Regions from separate parts of the Shewanella sp. SW1 genome, predicted to be linked through region 2. Evidence: predicted binding sites of a transcription regulator. Region 2 holds the regulator's gene; each other region holds the start of a gene.
What was found. Region 2 encodes LexA, which represses DNA repair genes until DNA is damaged. Its sites were predicted from a motif close to TACTGTATNNNNATACAGTA; they were not measured.

Region 1 (3,185 bases), on a different contig from region 2:
GATTGTAAGGCTAAATAACGACTGCCATCATTGAGTGACAACCCAACTTGATGCACGAAATGGTCAAAGTTATTGAGTGCGCGCAGCGTGGCGCTACATAAGACTACGCCTGCGGCCTTTTGCCACAGCATGGATTCCAGCATAAAACCGACTTCAATCGGCGAGGCGCTAAACAGATAATCCACTTGTTTACCTGTGATGAGTTCGACCCAGCGCGCCATAGGTGCGCCTTTGTGCTTATCTTCCTTGGCCATCATCCTCCACAGTTTCTGCAGGTTTTCGAGCCTTTGCAGCATAAAACCGGTTTCGGCTAACAGTGCTTCGGATTGATGTTTAGGAATGTCGCCATCTTTAATCGCTTCTGCTAGCAGTGACAGCATTTTATTAAACTGTTTGAGGGCAAGATTAGAGGTCACTGCAAGGTTTTCGGCCAGAATGAGTAATGAGTCAGGCAGTTTGCCGTGCTCAAAACGCAGACGGTTTTCAGGATTGGCAAAGTGTTTGGTCTGGGTATCGCAGTAGTGGGCCACTTGATTGAGCTGGCTGATAAGATCGCCTAAATGATCTTGCATCGCCTGCGCGGGGGCAATGATATTGTTGCTCTTTATTTGGTTTTGTAACTTGGCGCAGGTTTTACCAATTTTTTCGAGCCAGTCGCATGCGCCCCTCAGCGTGGCCTGCGCACTGGAGAAATCCCGCGCCACAATCGGTAAGTGATGTGCCTCATCGATAACATAAAACACGTCTTCAGGATCGGGCAAAATCACGCCGCCACCTAGCTCTAAATCGGCGAATAACAAGCTATGGTTGGCGATGAGCACGTCCCAAGTATCGACATCTTCGCGGGCTTTATGGAACGGGCAATTTCTGTGGCTGGCGACTTGGCGATGACAGCTGTGTTTGTCGCAGGCGATTTGTTGCCACAGGTGATCGGGCAGCGGCACGGCTAAGGTGTCGATTTCGCCGTTCCAGCGACCTTCGTTATAGTCTTTTAACAGGCCATGCATCATAGCCACTTGGCTATTGTCAGGTTTAGTTTGCCACATGGCCATTTGTGTACTGTTGTCGTCACCGATGAGCATCGCCAGTTTCGATAGACACACATAACGTTGTCGACCTTTAACTAAGCCAAAGCGGAAATTTAAGCCAGATTGCTCAAGAAAAAAGGGTAAATCTTTATGCAGTAATTGCTCCTGCAAAGCGACAGTTGCGGTAGCGATGCAGACCTTTTTCTTGCTCGCTAATGCCAGTGGAATGGTACCGAGGATGTAAGACAATGATTTACCGATCCCAGTCCCTGCTTCGACCACAATGATGCGCCTATCTTTATCATAGTCGCCGGCGAGGGTCTTAGAGATTTCCGCTACCATATAGTTTTGTTCGCGGCGCGGCCTAAAATTAGGCAAGGCGGTAGCAATATCCTTATAGATGGCGCGGATCTGGGTTTTTACATTGTCAGGTAACATGCGTCACTACTTTATCGAATTAATGCTGTACATAATAACAGTGATTGCATAGCCTAAGAAACTTTTCTGCCATTTGGCGGCATTTTAATTGAGGAACCATCTAAATTGACTAGCTATGCGATTTGGGAACCCATGCGATGAAGTCAGAGGCTACCGCGGCCGTTAGTGTACAAGGTCGAGTCTTAACACGCCATGCGATTCATCGTCATGGGAGTTTAGTGTTGCAGTATTATCTGGCTACCGCCCAAGGCCCTGTGCTGGTGGAAGTGCAAGGCACTGAACACATTTGTTTTTGTCATCAAACTGATGTCACGGCTTTGCAGTTGCAAACGCCGGGTCAAGCATTGCGGTTTGTACCGTTAGCGCTCAAAAGCTTTAAAGGCGGCGCAGTCAGTGGTGTTTATGCTAAATCGAGCAACAGCTTACGTACCTTACAGCGCATCGCTAAAGATGCCGACATCCCCTTATTTGAAGCCGACATTCGCCCTGAACAGCGTTATTTAATCGAGCGGTTTGTGGCACTTGATGTGGCGTTTTTAGGACATTTCTCTGCGCCGACTAGCGACAGTCTTGAGGCTAACTCGCTGCCCGTGTTTATCGCCGAGCGGGCTAAGAGTATTGCCCCTTTAACGGGTGTACATTTGCGCTGTATCTCACTGGATTTTGAATGTAGCTTTGAGGGTTTACTCTATTCGGTTGCACTATATGGTCAAGACAGTGGCCGAGACGGTGAGCAAGATAGCCTCAAGCAGACTTATGAAAAAGTGATTATGGTGGGTGAGGCTGAATCAAACTCTCCCGAATATATTGAATGGGTGGCCGATGAGGCTGCACTCATTCATCGATTAATCGCGTGGTTCCATGAGTTTGATCCTGACTTTATTATCGGTTGGTCAGTGGTGAGTTTCGATCTCGCGCTATTGTCACGCCGTGCATTATTACATCGTATTCCGCTCACCATTGGCCGCGGCGGTGCCAAGCTCGATTGGAAAGTTGATAATAAGTTTCGCCCAGAAACCTTAGTTTTACCGGGCCGTGTGGTACTCGATGGTATCGATTGGCTTAAAGCTGCTTTTTATCACTTTGAGCGGTTCTCGTTGGAATTTGTGTCGCGGCAACTATTAGGTGAAGGCAAGGCCATTCATAACGTCGATAATCGCGTTGAAGAAATTGACCAGCTGTTTAAGACCGATAAACAAGCATTAGCCCATTACAATCTTACCGATAGCCGCCTAGTGTGGGATATTTTTACTCACACTCAATTGTGGGATTTTGCCCTCGCGCGTGCCGAACTGACAGGTTTAGAACTGGGACGGGTAGGGGCTTCGGTGGCGGCGTTTAATCATTTGTATTTACCGCATCTACATCGAGCCGGTTACGTCGCACCCGATGCTCCTGCGAGTGATGGGATCGAAAGCCCCGGTGGCTATGTGATGGATTCTGTACCGGGACTTTATAAGCACATCTTAGTGTTCGATTTTAAAAGTCTGTATCCCTCCATTATTCGTACCTTTTTGATTGACCCTAAGGGATTAATTGAAGGTTTGCGATTGCCCGAGTCTGACTGTGTTGCGGGGTTTCTCGGTGGGCGTTTCAGTCGGCAACAGCCCATTTTACCTAAGCTTATCCAAACATTATCTGAGCAGCGCGAAAAGGCCAAACGTGAGCACAATGCGCCTTTATCCCAAGCGATAAAAATTATCATGAACTCGTTGTATG
Region 2 (3,185 bases):
GAGAAGTATTCCACCGAATAACCTTTAGCAAACAGCTGATCTAAATACTCACGAAATACTGCGGTGTACAGCTTGTTACCATTAAAACTACGGCGGATGAAGAAGGCACCACCGCGACGGAACATAGGTCCCGCGGGCCAGAAATTGAGGTTGATGCCAGCAGCAATGTGCGGCGGAACCATGCCTTGATAATACAAAATATACGATAACAGCAGGTAATCCATGTGGCTGCGATGGCAAGGCACATAAACGATCTCGTGACCATCATGGTGCAGCTGGCGAACTTGCTCGGCGCCTTTAATGTTGATCCCGCTGTAAAGCTTGTTCCACAACCAAGTTAAAAAACGCTCGGCAATACGCACTAAACTATCTGAGTAATCTGCTGCGATTTCATCGAGGTACTCAATAGCCGTCTCGCGCGCTTGGGTCTCAGAAATCTTTTTACTGGCGGCTTCTTCTTGAATCGCTTTGCGCAGCGACTCAGATTTGAGCAACGAATGAAACAGTGCTTGGCGGTTTGGCAGCACAGGCCCTGTCATTACCTTACGTTGACGACGGAAATGCACGCGCGCAACCCGTGCTAACTTATGGGCAATCCCCATGTCGGTGCCATGTTCGTCAGCCATGTAACGCAGGGATACGGCATTCGAAAACTGCACGAAGTTATGTCGACCTAAGAACAGAATCATCAAGCACTTGCGCAACCAAGTCGGGTTTTCCCGCTCAAATACGGCCGCCTTCATAGTGTCGTCTTCTTTCCCTGGCGTTCGACCCCAATACAAGCTCACAGGCACAAGTTGAATATCCAATTCAGGACGTTCCTTATGCACGGCTAACAAACGCATAAAGCATTCGAGGAAAGGCTCATTACCAGCACGCTCGCCAAACAGTGGCTTACGTCCTTGAAGACAGACAACCCGAGGCGCAGTCACACCATTAGCCACTAGAGGCTCATAAGGGCTTGGTAAACCTAACTTAGCCGTTATTTCGCTCAAAGCAGCTATGTCACTAAGGGATTCTGTTTTCATCACATAAACAAGGGGTCTGGAAGCATCCAGATTCAGATCGGCAAAGGGATCCTGAGGCACCACAATAGTGTGCACTAAGTGTTTTTGGATCCAACGTAATGATTTCAACCAAAGAGAGTCGTGTTTAGGCATTATTCTTATGCAATTAAGTGCGTTTACTAGCCCGATAGAATACCAGACTATGGGCAATATTCGCTAATTCTCTCCAACATAGCTAAAAAGTGGTTAATACTTGCGCTGCAAATAATACTGTATATACTAACAGTAACTGTATAGAAAAACAGGAAACACCATGAGACCTTTGACGCCACGCCAAGCTGAAATATTAGAGCTAATTAAACGAAATATTGCCGATACTGGCATGCCACCCACTCGGGCAGAAATCGCAACCCGTTTAGGTTTTAAGAGCGCCAATGCGGCTGAAGAACATCTTAAGGCGTTGGCAAAAAAGGGCTGCATTGAGATCATGCCAGGCACATCTCGAGGCATTCGTCTGCCTGCGGAAATCGAAGATTTGACTGAAACAGGTTTACCGCTCATCGGCCAAGTGGCCGCAGGTGAACCTATCCTCGCCCAAGAACATGTTGAACAGTACTACCAAGTCGACCCAAGCATGTTCCATCCCGCCGCCGATTTTTTACTGCGAGTAAAGGGTGACAGCATGAAGAATATCGGCATTCTCGAAGGTGATTTGCTGGCAGTTCATAAAGTAGAACAAGCTAGAAATGGTCAAGTGGTTGTCGCTAGAGTCGATGACGATGTCACTGTTAAACGTTTCGAAAAAAAAGGTAATGTGGTCTATCTACATGCCGAAAATGAAGATTACTCCCCGATTAAAGTGGATTTAGGCTTCCAAAGTTTAACAATTGAAGGACTCGCCGTCGGTGTGATCCGTAATGGAGATTGGCTATGAATAAACTACTTGGCAATGCCCCCCGCCATCCGGGCTTGTGGCTCGATGAAGTCCGTGATGCCGACTATGACTGGCACCATGCGCCTATCGCCTGTATGCCAACTAAGACTCAAGGTCGCCAAGAATTAATTCATCTGAGTGCACAACTCGCTCAGTTAAGCCAACAGGGCCGTTGGTTAGTGCTCATCAACCCACCAAGTATTGGCTACAAGCAAATGCTTGCCAGCGCAGGTGTGCGTATGGATAGAGTCTTACTGGTTCATGCTAAAGATGAAGTCGAAACCCTGTGGGCGATGGAAAAAGCCCTGACAAGTGGTACGTCCAGTGCAGTCATTACTTGGACTCAATCATTAGATGCGCGGGATAATCGACGCCTACAAATCGTGGCTAAAAGTGCCCGAGCTATGGGCATAGTGCTTGAAGACGTAAACAGTCACTTACATGCCGACGTACGCATTGAGCAAGGCAATCTCTTCGGTCAGCAATCTTTTTTTAGCGCTGTACACTAAATATTCATTTAATTTTTTACCTTGAAAGCCGCCTCACCTATGAATGTGAGGCTTTTTTTTGGCAATTTTTCAGATAATTAGATAAATAAGTGATCTTGATCAATATTTAAACAGCAAGTATGGTTGGTTAAGTCGGTGATGATATATCACCTTCCGTGGTCAATGAATCGAGTATTTATCGAACTCGAAGCGCCACTAAAAATAGAGAACAGATTTATTTCAGCAGTATGTGCCAGCGTGGCTAATTACCAGCAGTAACAATACTTGATTAAAAGTAACAGCCGCCAACGCACGTTGAAGTCAAAAAAGCTTTTTTGGGAACTGAAGAGTTTGCATAGAGTTGAGACTTACTGTGTTGCTCTTCTTTGTAGTTGCTATTCGCAATTGGCAGAGGAGAAGTCTTGTGAAGCAATTGTTGTATTGTTTACTCGTGGTGCTTTTCGCACCACCGTTGACCGCCGCAGACATGCGGTTCAACATGACCCCTGGCGTGACCGAGATCAGTGGCAAGGTTTATCACTTGCACATGACCATCTTGTATATCTGCTGCGCAATAGGCCTAGTGGTCTTTGGCGTCATGATTTACGCCATGATCAACCACAGAAAATCCAAAGGCGCTGTCGCGTCCCACTTTCACGAAAGCACTAAAGTTGAAATCGCTTGGACGATTCTGCCATTTATCATTTTGATCTTAATGGCGATTCCAGCGACAAAAACTTTAATCGCAATGGAAGA
Region 3 (3,185 bases), on a different contig from region 2:
CGACAGCGATTTGCTGTACTGGGGAGTTGCATCGCTAAAAGGGCTAGTACGCACAAATACTGACATCGCTTTAGCGTACTGGCGCTCGGAGCGCAGTTTTTCACAGGCCCTAAAAGTGTATTCATTGATTGCCTGTTGCATCGCTTCTAAATTATCAATACGGCTGCCAAAGGATCGGGAGCTGATAATTTGTTGCTTAGCGGCGGCGACCTCTTGTATGTCATCACAGGCAATGCCGTTAAGTTCGCGTACCGTGCGCTCAACGGTGACAGAAAAGGTTTCGCGGATAAGCTTTGGATGCGCATCCGCCAATTGCAACGCGGTATTTATGCCCATGATGTTCAAGCGTTTTGTAAGCCTACGGCCTATTCCCCAGACTTCGTCGACAGGGATAAGCGCCATCAGCCGTCGTTGGCGTTCACGGTCGCGCAAGTCAACCACGCCCCGCGTCGCGGGATAACGTTTCGCGGCATGGTTTGCCAGTTTAGCGAGGGTTTTTGTCGGTCCAATGCCGACGCAAACACTGATCCCAATCCACTGTGGTATTCGTTGATAAATATCAAGTGCAAGCTGATGAATATCAATGCATTTATCGAGACGAGAAAGATCTAAAAACGCTTCATCAATACTATACACTTCTACTTTTGGCACCATTTGCTCTAAGGTGGTCATCACTCTGTTTGACATGTCGGCATAGAGTGCATAGTTGGAGGAGAATACCGCAACCTGATGCTGGCGGAGTTGGTTTGCTATTTGATATACAGGCACCGCCATCTTGATGCCAAGTTGTTTGGCTTCTACGGAGCGGGCGACGACGCAGCCATCATTGTTGGATAACACCACAATCGGCTTGCCAACCAAATCCGGCCTAAACATCCGCTCACAGGAGGCATAAAAATTATTGCAATCGACGAGGGCGAATAGTGAGGGCGTCATTTGAGCTTTTTCACCACGTTGGTCACTACCCCAAAGATGTTTAACTCAGACTCATCATTGATGGCGATCGGGGAGAATAAGGCATTACGTGGTAGCAATTGCACCACAGGGCGTAGCTGTAATTGCTTTACGGTAAACTCACCGTTCACCGCTGCGACAACGGTATCACCGTGGGCTGGCTGTAGTGAGCGATCTACCACCAAAATATCACCGGAGAAAATCCCCGCTTCGATCATCGAATCCCCTTGGACTTTGACAAAAAACGTGGCGGCAGGGTGTTTGATGCATAACTCATTGAGATCTAATGTTTGTTCTACATAGTCTTGGGCAGGTGACGGAAATCCTGCGGTAATCAAGGAGCTAAATAACGAGAGCTGATATTGGGTATGTTTGGCGAAGCGGCCTAGAAGCATCATAATAAATCACAATATACTGTACATATAAACAGTATAGTCTAACTATGAAGCTTATCGAAAGAATTTATGTGGGGAGAGTTATGTTATCGACCCAAGCGCTGTCGAGTGCTGAGCAATTGATGATGGCTGCTCTAAAGCACCCTTGGCGGCGTCAATACCGCCAAGGGTGAGTGTTTCGTCAATTTAATTTAGTTAACGCACTTTAGTTAACCCGCTTTAGTTAACGCAATTTAGTTAATCCAACCGAGCCATAGCCACCACAGATAATCCAGTGGAATAAGTGCAACTAGAGTTATTGCCGCTAGAGGTAAGGTGATGCGAAGTAGTTTAGTTAATGGCTCTTGGGATAATTGCATCGCCAAAATCAAAGGAGCCACCTGATAAGGAAAAATCACGGTTGAGAAACCGATCACCTGCGTCATTAATACCGCAGGGGTGGAGAAGCCAGTTGCATTGGCAAAGTCTGCCGCCATGGGGGATAACACAGTCGGCACGCCTGGAACCGTTGCCACTAATCCTGTTAGCGTCGCGATTAACGATAACGACATAAAATTCAGGAACGATGCCCCTTGCTGCAATGGTAACCATTCACTGAACAGTTGACCTAGCGCAGTGCCGAGCCCGGAATGATTGACCAATGCTCCCAGACCTAAGGCTGCCGCGACAAAAATGACGGTCGACAAATCCACTGAACTATTAAAACTCTTAGGCTCAAGCACTCCCCATTTGGGGAGCAATAACAAGATAGCCGTTGTTAATCCTACCCAAGCGGGATTAATGCCGTGCAGCGAGTCAGTCACCCAAAAGAGCAAAGTAATAGCCAGTAACAGTGCAACTTTCTTTTGCATACCAAGGTTATAAGCTTCTTTTTCAATAACGCGTTCAGGCTGGTTGTTATCAATTTTTGCAGGAAATAGGAAAACGACTAGCGCCACAATCAATATTGATTTGAGTAAGCCAAGGATTGGAAAATGCAATAAGAGATACTCGGTATAACCAAAATGGATATTGAATAGATTCTCACTGGAACCCGCTAATATCATGTTGGGAATATTCGCGGGCAATACGGCAAAACTGGGCATGTTACACGCCAGTGCCAAGGCGGTCGCAATGCCTATCCGTCCATGGCTACCACGAGCAAAACCGACTTGCTCAGCTAACGCCATACCAATTGGCACCATGACCACAGCACGGCCAACGGATGAGGGCATCACAAAGCCAAGCAGCATGGCACTAAAGACTAAACCCGCAATCAAGCGTGGATAACTTGAGGTCAGTATGGGGGCAATCAAACTGGCCATTCTGCGACTTAAGCCAGACTGAGTGATGGCACTGCCGATCACAAACCCTGAAATGATTAACCACACCGCAGTTGAGCCGAATCCGGAGAAAAGTATACTCGGCTCAATGAGTTTAAAAATGGTGGCAAGGGCAAAAAAGATTAACCCCGCCATAAAGGGCGGGAAGAAACCTGTGCTCCAAAACATCAAGGTCACTAACACTACGCCTGCGCTGTAGGAAAACACCGCGGGATGCTGACTTAGCGGAAAAAGCGCAAGTAAAGTAGCGATCAACAGTGCACTGAAAAACGCTAGCTGTTTAACGCCAATAAAACGTTTCATGTTTACCGACCTATTGGGTTGAATACGTAAAAGATGCCTACTAAGATAGCTGACTTAGTTTGGCGTTTTAAGAGGGTAATATGTCAAAATATGTTCCTAAAGCGACATTGTTAACACCCAGTGATGCGGCGTTTATCATAGATGCCAATCGGCCCGTACTGACCCATACTCGCAATATGGCGGCGGAAGCGGGTATCGAGCCTCACTCGCA
Region 4 (3,185 bases), on a different contig from region 2:
TTTACGACTGGCGCTGCAGCTTTTGGTGCAGGCTTAGCAGGACGCTCAGTTTTAGGACGCTGAGGAACGGCCACCTTTTTAGGTGCTTTCTTCGCCGCAGGCTTAGGTGCAAGTGCTGCACGTTTCGCTTTGGCCTTATCCTGACTCTCTTTCAACATGGCTTGAGCATGATCAATGTGCTCTTGCTCTAACTCGCCGCAAGGTTCGCCATCCAGGTTTACGCGTTGTGCGCCCGCTTTAACGCACTTTAAATAGCGCCAGCTGCTGGTGTAACGTCTCAAGGCAACTCTGAGCTGAGTTTTACTGACTTTAGAATCATCAGCCAACCTTTCAGCCAAATCTTGAAACAATCCGATTTTTAATGGCTTAGTTTCACCTTCAGCAATAAAGCACAAAGGAAATGTTTCATACAAATACGCCAAAATTGCATTGGTGTCGGTCAACTTTTCTGTTGATTCCATCATTACTTCCACAGTCAAAAAGGGACATCGATTCGAGGTGATATATATCAGCTTCTTACATGTCGTTTATCTTCGTTAAACTCAATATTGAGTCAACGTACAAATTAGCATCCTAGCCGCGTTTACTAAAGTTAAAAAATATACCTTAACAAATTTTGACAGCTCAAAACACTAAGCTTATTCATTGCATGCCAATCAAACCAGCTTAATGCGTGCAGGCGCATATTATAAGGCGCACGCCACCGATTGCGACTATGAATTATGCGTTATTGTACGCAAATTAATCAAATAGGCAGTTTTCAAAACTTTTAACCAGTAATTCCAGCCCCTTTTGGTCTTCTTCATCGAAACGATCGAAGATAGGACTGTCAATATCGAGCACGGCAACCACGTTACCTTGCGCACGAACTGGCACAACGATTTCAGAATTACTGGCAGAATCACAGGCAATATGACCATCAAATTGATGGACATCGGCCACTCGCTGAGTTTGATTAGTGAATGCTGCTGTACCACACACACCTTTTCCTAACGGAATGCGTGTACAAGCCACTTTACCTTGAAACGGGCCTAATACTAGTTGTTCGCCACGCATAACGTAGAATCCCACCCAGTTCAGCTCAGTCAAATTATCATTGAGTAAGGCTGAAAAATTCGCCATCGCCGCAACAAGGTCGTCTTCCCCTTCCAACAAGGCCAAGGCTTGACGGTTAAGTGACTCATAAAATTTCGATTTCATTACATTTCCTAACAATTTTATTCTGCTGCTTCGGTCTTTTTAGCCGCTTTTTTCGCTGCAGGCGGATTCGTTGGCGTACTATTAACCTGAACGGCGCCTTTAAGCAAGTTCGTCAGCTCATCTTTATTGTTAGCAAGATAGAATGCGAGCTTTTCGCCCACACTTTCATCTATACCCAAATCAGCTTTTTGAATGAAGGGGATAAGGTTATCGGCGATATCGAGCATCTTATCGTAGGCATCAGCCTCCTTCTTAGATGTGAATGTCATCTTTTCAACCCCTTCTCTGACCACGACAAACTGTGTTATTACTGCCATGACTGCCCTCGCACTGTTTTTATATACAGTAACTAGAGTGACATAGATTGAACTTGTGATGCAAGTGTTCTGATTAATCTGATATTATTAGCGTACTTTCGTTGCCAAGATTATAAAAGCGCTAGACGTGGCTGAACAGCTAACTAGCACGACACTTTGCACCGATCTCGCTGTTATTACTTCTATTAGGCTAATATATATTTTTATATGCATGAAAACGCAGCAGAAAATTCAGTAACCCTATGCCGTTCCTGCGATTTAGCAGTCCGCAAACGAGCCTTGCCAAGCGGCGTTAGAGCACTCTGTCCTCGTTGCAGCACTGCACTTTATGACACGCCATACTGCTCTGTAAATGGTATGTTAGCCCTATGTATTTCAGCACTAGTGTTTTATTTCCCTGCCAATTTTTTACCCGTACTCGAGATCCACTTTTTCGGCAGTATTCGTACTACCACGGTTTTCCAAGGGGCATTTGCAGTATTTGACCAAGGCTATTGGGTTGTAGGTGTCGCCGTACTTGCCGCAGCTGTGATAGGTCCAGGCTTATTACTGTTATCGATATTGACACAGATTTTAATTGTAAAATGGGGGTTGAGTAGCCTTTTTTGGCGTAACTCATTGAAGCAGTTATTAAAATTTCATGGTATCTTATCGCAGCTCACTATGCTGGAAATTTATGTGATCAGCTTCTTAGTTTCATCATTTCAGCTATCTGATTTTTCGGACATTTATTTTGGTATGGGCACATTTTGCTTCACTATGCTGTTTCTCGTGACCTTGTTTCTACAAAGAGAATACGACTTAGAACATATGTGGACGTTATTGGAAGGTCATAGCTGATATGAAACAACAAGGTAAAGATATCGGCCTATGTCTCTGTAAAGTGTGTAGCCAACTCAACAGCAGTGAACTCACGCACTGTCAGCGCTGTGAAACTGAGTTGCACGTCAGAGACTATTCCAGCCTGCAAAAAAGTTGGGCTTTGTTGATTACCGCTGCCATCTTGCTGGTGCCAGCCAACATTTACCCTATCACTATGCTGACCAATCAAGGGCAAGTGCGGCACGACACGATTTTTTCGGGCATTTTGCATTTAGTGCATTCAGATATGCTGCCTATTGCCATCATAGTGTTTACCGCCAGTATTTTAGTACCATGGATTAAAATCATCGGCTTATCCATTTATCTGTGTGCGATCAGCTTTGACATTCCGATTTCAAAAAAGAAATTGATGGTGGGTTTTCACATCATCGAATGGATTGGCCGCTGGTCAATGCTCGATTTATTTGTCATCTCAATCACAGTGGCATTAGTGAACATGGGACAATTACTCGACGCGAAACCCGCGCCTGCGGCTACCGCATTTGCCTTGGTTATTCTGTTAACTCAGTTAGCCGCAAAAGTTTTAGACACTCGTTTACTCTGGGATCGATTGGAACCTCAAGATGACACAAATTGAATCGCCGAAAGTTGTAAAGAAAAAACTCTTTTCGCCCATTTGGCTGCTTCCTATTGTCGCGTTGGCATTAGGTGCTTGGCTGGGCATTAAGAGCATTAAAGAATCGGGGGTTGAAATTCAAATTCACTTTCCGAGCGCCACTGGGATTGATGTGGGTAAAACCTTAGTCAAATACCAAGGTTTGACTGTCGGTAAAGTGAAAGACATTG

Region 1: dinG (ATP-dependent DNA helicase DinG) is a predicted target of LexA. The motif match lies at 1,490-1,509, and genes of this name have one in related genera.
Region 3: umuD (translesion error-prone DNA polymerase V autoproteolytic subunit) is a predicted target of LexA. The motif match lies at 1,367-1,386, and genes of this name have one in related genera.
Region 4: L5M71_RS17365 (YebG family protein) is a predicted target of LexA. The motif match lies at 1,529-1,548, and genes of this name have one in related genera.

Annotation. Positions count from the first base shown of each region.
Region 1 is NZ_JAKKSG010000009.1:119,389-122,573, reverse strand. It holds gene dinG (ATP-dependent DNA helicase DinG) at 1-1,466, opposite strand, end outside; gene L5M71_RS10060 (DNA polymerase II) at 1,604-3,185, shown strand, end outside.
Region 2 is NZ_JAKKSG010000018.1:33,595-36,779, reverse strand. It holds gene plsB (glycerol-3-phosphate 1-O-acyltransferase PlsB) at 1-1,160, opposite strand, end outside; gene lexA (transcriptional repressor LexA) at 1,321-1,941, shown strand; gene L5M71_RS16245 (cell division inhibitor SulA) at 1,938-2,450, shown strand; gene coxB (cytochrome c oxidase subunit II) at 2,854-3,185, shown strand, end outside.
Region 3 is NZ_JAKKSG010000010.1:145,156-148,340, reverse strand. It holds gene umuC (translesion error-prone DNA polymerase V subunit UmuC) at 1-936, opposite strand, end outside; gene umuD (translesion error-prone DNA polymerase V autoproteolytic subunit) at 933-1,352, opposite strand; gene L5M71_RS10935 (SLC13 family permease) at 1,583-2,974, opposite strand; gene L5M71_RS10930 (AraC family transcriptional regulator) at 3,055-3,185, shown strand, end outside.
Region 4 is NZ_JAKKSG010000020.1:48,192-51,376, forward strand. It holds gene proQ (RNA chaperone ProQ) at 1-461, opposite strand, end outside; gene L5M71_RS17360 (GAF domain-containing protein) at 742-1,200, opposite strand; gene L5M71_RS17365 (YebG family protein) at 1,218-1,517, opposite strand; gene L5M71_RS17370 (paraquat-inducible protein A) at 1,725-2,357, shown strand; gene L5M71_RS17375 (paraquat-inducible protein A) at 2,359-2,976, shown strand; gene L5M71_RS17380 (PqiB family protein) at 2,963-3,185, shown strand, end outside.